2 regions of the Microbacterium sp. MMO-35 genome follow, and region 1 is predicted to be linked to the other one. Evidence: predicted binding sites of a transcription regulator. Region 1 holds the regulator's gene; the other holds the start of a gene.
The links. The regulator LexA, encoded in region 1, represses DNA repair genes until DNA is damaged. The targets are predictions, from matches to a motif close to TCGAACANNTGTTCGA.
Positions count from the first base shown of each region.

Region 2: WFJ01_RS13035 (Rv2578c family radical SAM protein) is a predicted target of LexA. The motif match lies at 2,074-2,089, and genes of this name have one in related genera.

Region 1 is NZ_JBBCVH010000013.1:26,692-30,523, reverse strand. It holds gene hisB (imidazoleglycerol-phosphate dehydratase HisB) at 1-268, opposite strand, end outside; gene WFJ01_RS17770 (histidinol-phosphate transaminase) at 265-1,350, opposite strand; gene WFJ01_RS17765 (LysM peptidoglycan-binding domain-containing protein) at 1,449-1,805, opposite strand; gene lexA (transcriptional repressor LexA) at 2,131-2,817, shown strand; gene metE (5-methyltetrahydropteroyltriglutamate--homocysteine S-methyltransferase) at 2,962-3,832, opposite strand, start outside.
Region 2 is NZ_JBBCVH010000005.1:321,144-324,975, forward strand. It holds gene WFJ01_RS13030 (phospholipase) at 156-989, shown strand; gene WFJ01_RS13035 (Rv2578c family radical SAM protein) at 1,025-2,065, opposite strand; gene WFJ01_RS13040 (M15 family metallopeptidase) at 2,199-3,131, shown strand; gene WFJ01_RS13045 (acyl-CoA dehydrogenase family protein) at 3,295-3,832, shown strand, end outside.

The sequences.
Region 1 (3,832 bases):
TCCCGCTCTTGTCGCCGAGGGCCTCCCGGATCGCCTGGCCGAGCACGATCGCGACGTCCTCCACCGTGTGGTGCGCGTCGATGTGGATGTCGCCCGAGGCGCGCACCGTGAGGTCGGTCAGCGAGTGCTTCGCGAACGCGGTGAGCAGGTGATCGAAGAAGGGCACCGAGGTGTCGATGTGGCTCTGACCGGTGCCGTCCAGGTTCAGCTCGAGCTCGATCGTCGACTCGGAGGTGGAGCGGGTGCGGCGGGCGGAACGAGCGGTCATGAGGCCGATCCTATCGAGGCGAGCGCGTCCAGGAACGCGGTGGTCTCGGCCTCGGTGCCGGCCGTGACGCGCAGGTGATTCGGGATCCCGACATCACGGATCAGGACCCCCTTGTCGTAGAGCGCGCGCCAGGTCGCGGCGGGGTCGGTCACGCCGCCGAACAGCACGAAGTTCGACCAGGAGCGATGCGGTGCGTATCCCAGCGCCTCGAGGGTCGCGGTGATGCGATCCCGCTGGGAGACGATCTCATCGACCATCCCCAGCATGATCGGCGCGTTGCGCAGCGCCGCGATCGCCGCCGCCTGGGTCAGCGCGCTGAGGTGGTAGGGCAGCCGCACCAGACGGAGCGCGTCGATGAACGCGGGGTCCGCGGCGAGGTAGCCGACCCGCGCCCCGGCGAAGGCGAAGGCCTTGCTCATCGTGCGCGAGACGGCCAGCCGCGGCCGCCCGTCGAGCAGGGACAGCGCGGAGGGCGAGTCCTTGGGAGCGAACTCCTGGTACGCCTCGTCCACGATGACGATGCCGCGGGCGGCGTCGTAGACGGCCTCGACCACCTCGAGCGGAAGGGGCGTCCCGGTGGGGTTGTTCGGCGCGCAGAGCAGGATCACGTCGGGGTCGTGCTCGCGCACCTGCGCGACCGCCTCGTCGACGGTGATCTCGTAGTCGGGGTGCCTCGTGCCGGCGACCCAGGTCGCACCCGTCCCCTGGGCCAGCAGGGGGTACATCGAGTACGTCGGGGCGAAGCCGAAAACCGTGCGCCCGGGACCGGCGAACGCCTGGAGGATGTGCTGGAGCACCTCGTTGGATCCGTTGCCCGCCCAGATGTTCGAGGCTTCGAGGCCGTGGCCGAGGTAGCCCGCGAACGCCTCCCGGAGCTCGGTGAACTCGCGGTCCGGGTAGCGGTTCACGTCGCGCAGCGCCACCGCGATGTCGTCGAGGATGTCGCTCGCGACGCTCTCGGGCACCGGATGGGTGTTCTCGTTCACGTTCAGCGCCACGGGCAGCGGCGCCTGCGGGGCTCCATACGGGCGGAGCCCGCGGAGGTCGTCACGAAGGGGTAAGTCGTCGAGCGAGGCAGTCACCCTGCCATGCTAGGCGGCTCGGATGTGCACCGGCGCACAGATGTCGGCGGTTGCAGAGCTCCGGCGGAGCACGGGTGCCGAGTCCGGCGCGGTGCGAGTCAGCGCTGCGTCGCGCTGTACTGCGCGGGGATCGCCAGGTGCTGACCGACCTCGATCACGCCGCCGCCGATCATGTTGAGCTGGGAGATGTCAGCCACGACGTCGCGCGGATCCGCGTCGGGTGCGATCTCGCCCGCGATCGACCACAGCGTGTCCCCGGGCTGCACCGTGACCGTCGCGAACGCGCCTCCCGCGGTGTGCTCGCCCGAGGCGAGAGCCGATCCCCCGCTCAGTGCGGCGAAGGCGATCCCGGCGGCCACCGGCAGCGCGACCAGCGCCGCCAGCACGCGCCGACCGCGGGCGGTGATCCGCAGACGCGTGGCGGGGACCGGTGCGGCGAAGGTGATGCTGCTCATGGTGCTTCTCCTCTGTTGTGTGCGGGTCCGCCTCTCCCCGGATCCCGATAGCTCCTCTGTGTGAGCTTCCGGGGGTCTGGGCCTCTGGAGAGGCGAACCTACGTTCCGAAACTACTTTCGAGTTCGAACATCTGTCAAGCGTTCTTCGAAAATCGGGGATCCGAATTCATCGACACGCTCGAACAGATCTACCGATTCCGCTCCGGTCTCGGATACGGTTTCGATAACAAGACCCCATCACGGACCACCGACATTCGAACCGCCGCCCCCGGACAGGCGGGATCGAACGGCTCCGCGAAGGCCGGACGCACACGAAGGAGATGGCATGAGCGACGGCGCGACCCCCGGCTCCGAGGCCCCGCGGACGCGGCGCCGCAAGAGCCTCAGTGCGAAGCAGATGGCGATCCTCGAGGTCATCCAGACCTCGATCGCCCGGTACGGCTACCCGCCGAGCATGCGCGAGATCGGCGACGCCGTCGGCCTCAAGTCGCTGAGCAGCGTGACGCATCAGCTCGGCCAGCTCGAGCTGAGCGGCTACCTGCGCCGCGACGCCGGCAAGACCCGCGCCATGGAGGTGCTGATCGACCTCCCGGGGACCTCCACGGAGAACCCCGCCGACACGGCGCCGTCGGTCGGCGACGCGGCCCTGGTGCCGCTCGTCGGCCGGATCGCGGCGGGTGTGCCGATCACGGCGGAGCAGCAGGTCGAGGAGATCTTCCCCCTCCCCCGCCAGCTCGTCGGCAAGGGCGACCTGTTCATGCTGAAGGTCTCCGGCGAGTCGATGATCGACGCCGCGATCTGCGACGGGGACTGGGTGGTCGTGCGCTCCCAGGGCACGGCCGAGAACGGCGAGATCGTCGCCGCGATGCTCGACGGCGAGGCCACCGTCAAGACGTTCCGCCGCCGCGACGGTCACGTGTGGCTGCTGCCGCGCAACAGCGCGTTCGAGCCCATCCTGGGCGATGACGCGACCGTGCTGGGCAAGGTCGTGGCCGTGCTGCGCGCGGTCTGATCCTCACGCGCCATCGCGCCATCGCGCCATCGCGCCATCCGCGCCGATACCCCCTCTGCGCACCGAGGCCCCCTCTCAGATCCGGATCTGAGAGGGGGCCTCGGCGCTGTGAGGGGGCCTCGACGAGCAGGACGACCTACACGGTCAGACCGCGACCGACACGTCCTCGCGGACGCGACGGGTGGCCTCGACGATGTTGCGCAGCGAGGCGTTGGTCTCCTCGTAGCCACGCGTCTTCAGGCCGCAGTCCGGGTTGACCCAGAGCTGACGCGTGGGGATCTCCTCGACGGCGCGACGCAGCAGCGTCTCGATCTCGGCGGTCTCCGGCACGCGCGGCGAATGGATGTCGTAGACGCCCGGGCCGATGCCGTGGTCGAAGCCCGAGGCGGCGATGTCGGTGACGACCTCCATGCGGCTGCGGGCGGCCTCGATCGACGTCACGTCGGCGTCCAGAGCGCGGATCGCGTCGATGACCACGCCGAACTCCGAGTAGCAGAGGTGGGTGTGCACCTGCGTGGCGGTCTCCGCACCGGCGGTGGAGAGACGGAACGAGGCGACGGACCAGTCGAGGTAGGCCGGCTGGTCGGCCTTCTTGAGCGGCAGCAGCTCGCGCAGCGCCGGCTCGTCGACCTGGATCACGCCGATGCCGGCGGCCTCGAGATCGGCGATCTCGTCGCGCAGCGCCAGCGCCACCTGGTTCGCGGTCTCCGCGAGCGGCTGGTCGTCGCGCACGAACGACCACGCCAGGATCGTGACGGGACCCGTCAGCATGCCCTTCATCGGCTTCGCCGTGAGGGACTGGGCGTACTGCGACCAGGCGACCGTGATCGGCGCGGGGCGGGAGACGTCCCCCCACAGGATCGACGGACGCGTGGCGCGGGATCCGTAGGACTGCACCCAGCCGTTCTCGGTGACGTCGAAGCCGTCGAGGTTCTCGGCGAAGTACTGCACCATGTCGTTGCGCTCGGGCTCGCCGTGCACGAGCACGTCCAGGCCCAGCTCCTCCTGGAGCTCG
Region 2 (3,832 bases), on a different contig from region 1:
ACCTAGGAATTCGAGCAAAATATCTTGCTACATCTCGGGATCCTCGGTGGGCTCCCAGGAACAGTGATGCAGGATCGTTACCTTGTACGCCCGACCCGAGGGCGTTGCGCCGCTACCCGAGCGGCCCCGAGGACTTCAAGGATCGTTACTTCGTCATGTCGAGAAACCCGTTCTTCCGCTCTGCCCGTCGCAAGACCGTCACCATCGTCGGCGCCGCCGCCGTGCTCGGAGCCCTCGCCGTCGGCGGGGCCGTGCTCGTCGCGCCGACCGTCGCCGCCGCCGCTCCGGCGATCGCCCAGGTCGACGACGTGACCGCCTACAACCAGCGCTCGCAGGTGCGCGCCGCGCTCGACACCGCGAAGACCGCGATGAGCGATGCCGCCGCCGTGAACGCCGACGTGAAGGCGTCGGGGCTCGATCTCGGGCAGGGGCGCAAGATCGTCGACGTGACCGGTCTCCGCTCGGCGCACGAGGTGCTGTCCGACGCGGCGTCCGACAAGGCCGCCGTGCACACCGACCTCGCCGTCGCGGTCGCCGACTACTCGGAGAAGGTCGAAGCGCAGGTGACCGAGGTGCGCGGCAACCTGAACAACGCCGTCGCGCAGAAGCAGGCGGCGGACGCGGCCGCGGCCCAGGCCGCCGCGGAGGCCCAGGCAGCCGCGGAGGCGCAGGCTGCCGCGAACACCCCGGACGGTGCCCGCGCCACCGCGCAGCAGCTGATGGCCAGCGAGTACGGCTGGGGCGATGACCAGTTCCAGTGCCTGAACTCGCTGTGGAACAAGGAGTCGGGTTGGGATTACCAGGCCTACAACCCGTCCGGTGCGACCGGCATCCCGCAGGCGCTGCCGGGCGACAAGATGGCGACCATCGCCGACGACTGGGCCACCAACGCGACCACGCAGATCAAGTGGGGCCTCGGCTACATCTCCAGCGTGTACGGCACTCCGTGCTCGGCCTGGGGTCACTCGCAGGCCACGAACTGGTACTGAGCCCGGATCCGGCAGCGCGGCGGAGGCCGCGGACGTCAGAACAGGGTCGCCGACGGCTCCGGTGCGCGCACAGCGCGCACCGGAGCCGTTCCGCGTGCGCGGGCGGGACGGTCCTCGGAATGCAGCGCCTCGAGACCGTGCAGTCGGATCAGCGGCTTGACGCGCCGGCCGAGCCACTGCCGGTAGTCCTTCGGGGCCTCGGCGGCCGCACCCGGGTACAGTGCCCGATACGACGACAGCAGGTCGGGCCGATGCTCGGAGAGCCACTGGAGGAACCACGGCTTCACGCCGGGCCGCAGGTGCAGCGCTCCGTAGATCACGTGATCGGCGCCCGCCTCCTTGATCCGTCGCAGCGCATCGTCGATCGCGGCCACCGAATCGGTGAGATGCGGCAGGATCGGCATCAGGAACACCCCCACCCGGAATCCGGCGTCGCTGAGGGCCCGCACCGTGTCGAGTCGCGCCTGGGTCGACGGCGCCCCGTGCTCGATCGCCTCGCGCAGCGTCTCGTCGAACATCGCGATCGACAGCTGCACGTCGACCGGCACGCGGGTCGCGGCTTCGACGAGCACCGGGATGTCGCGGCGGATCAGCGTGCCCTTGGTGAGCACCGAGAACGGCGTACCGGAGTCCGCGAGCGCGCGGATGATCCCCGGCATGAGCCGGTACCGCCCCTCCGCGCGCTGATACGGATCCGTGTTGGTCCCGAGGGCCACCGTCTCGTGCCTCCAGGATCCCCGGCGCAGCTCCTTCTCGAGCGTCTCGACCACATTCACCTTGACGACGATCTGCGAGTCGAAGTCGCGCCCCGCATCCAGATCCAGGTAGGTGTGCGTCCCCCGGGCGAAGCAGTAGACGCAGGCATGACTGCAGCCGCGATACGGGTTGACCGTCCAGGAGAAGGGCATCTTCGACGGACCGGGCACGTGGTTCAGCGCCGACTTCGCCAGCACCTCGTGGAAGGTCATCCCCGCGAACTCCGGCGTCGTCACCGTCCGCAGGAATCCGGTGCGGTTCTCCATGCCCGGCAGCGCCTGCGCGTCGGTGTCGTCGATCCTCTGCCCCTGCCATCTCATGACGATATTCGAACATAAGAACGATAGTGGGTCAAGGTCAATGGGGAGAAAGATTCGAGGATGGGAGATCTTCAGGTCGGGCGGTGAGAATGGAGCCGTGGCATACCCGAGGCACCCGACACGCTCTCGCGGCATGCATTCGCGCGTGGTGCTGCTGTTGTTCGTCACGATCGGATTGGCTGTCGCGCTGATCGGCGCGCTCTGGTCGCTCGCCGACGGCTCGGCGCAGAACGGTCCCGCCGGCGCGGCCGAGGATCCGGATCCGGTCGCCGCGGCGGCGGGGATCGAGATGCCCGAGGCCGCGACGAGCCTGCCCGCGGTGCGGCTGCGCGCCGTCGCCGTCGCGGACCCGTGCGGGCAGGCCGCGGTGCAGCAGGCGCTGGCCTCGGGCGGGGATGACGCGGTGGTGTCGGCGTTCGGCGGGGGTGCCGCGTTCCGCGGCGCCGTGGCGACGGGGAACGCGCCGTGCGTCGACCTGTCCGATCCGCACCGCGACTGGGTCGTGGTGAACAAGGCGCGCCCCCTGAACCCGGTGACGTTCGCGCCGTCCTCGTTCGGGGACGTCGCGCTGTCGGTGGACGGCGCCGGCTCCCTCCGCGCGGACACGGCCCAGGCGCTCGACCAGCTGTCCGCCGCCGCGGATGCCGCGGGCGTCGGGACGATCGCGCTCGCCAGCGGCTACCGCTCCTACGACACCCAGGTGCAGACCTACTCCGGGCAGATCGCGCAGTACGGACAGGCGCAGGGGGACGCGCTCTCCGCCCGTCCCGGACACAGCGAGCATCAGACCGGGCTCGCCGCGGACGTCGTCTCCTGCGCGGGCGGCTGCGGCAGCATCGACTCGTTCGGCGGCACCGACGCCGGCGCCTGGGTCGCGCAGAACGCCTGGCAGTACGGCTTCATCGTCCGCTACGGGGCCGGACAGACGGGGGTCACCGGCTACGACCCCGAGCCCTGGCACCTGCGCTACCTCGGCGTGCCGCTCGCGACGGCCTATCACGACGGCGGCTACGCCACCCTCGAGCAGTTCTTCGGGCTCCCCGCGGCCCCGGCGTACCCCGGCTGACCGGCCGCGCGGGGCCGCCCGGTCCGGGGTATGGACCCATCGCACAAACGTGACACGGAGTCTCACGCAGGGTGGGATGCATTCCCACAATCGACGCCGGGATCCGCGGGATCCCGCATAGGATCGCCAGTGCGAAGACGCATCAACGATCTGGAGGAGCGCGATGGAACGCGACATCTACGACGAGGATCACGAGGCTTTCCGGGGTCTCGTCAAGGACTTCATCGGCCGCCACGTCACGAACGAGACCATCGACCGCTGGGAGGCGGCCGGCGAGATCGATCGCGCGACCATGCTCGCGGCGGGCGAGGCCGGCCTGATCGGGCTCTCCGTGCCCGAGGAGTTCGGCGGGGCCGGCATGCTGCAGGACTACCGCTTCCGCACCATCGTGATGGAGGAGGTCATCGCCGCAGGTGCGGGGTCGCTGGCCGGGGCCTTCGGGATCCAGGACGACCTGGCCGTCCCCTACCTCGTGCATATGGGCACCCCCGAGCAGAAGGCGAAGTGGCTGCCCCGCATGGCGACCGGCGAGGTGCTCGGCGCCCTCGCGATGACGGACCCTGGCGCCGGCTCCGACCTGCGCGGCATCAAGACCAACGCGAAGAAGGTCGACGGCGGCTACATCCTCAACGGCGCGAAGACGTTCATCTCCTCGGGCACCACGGCGGACATCGTGGTGACCTTCGTCAAGACGGGGGAGG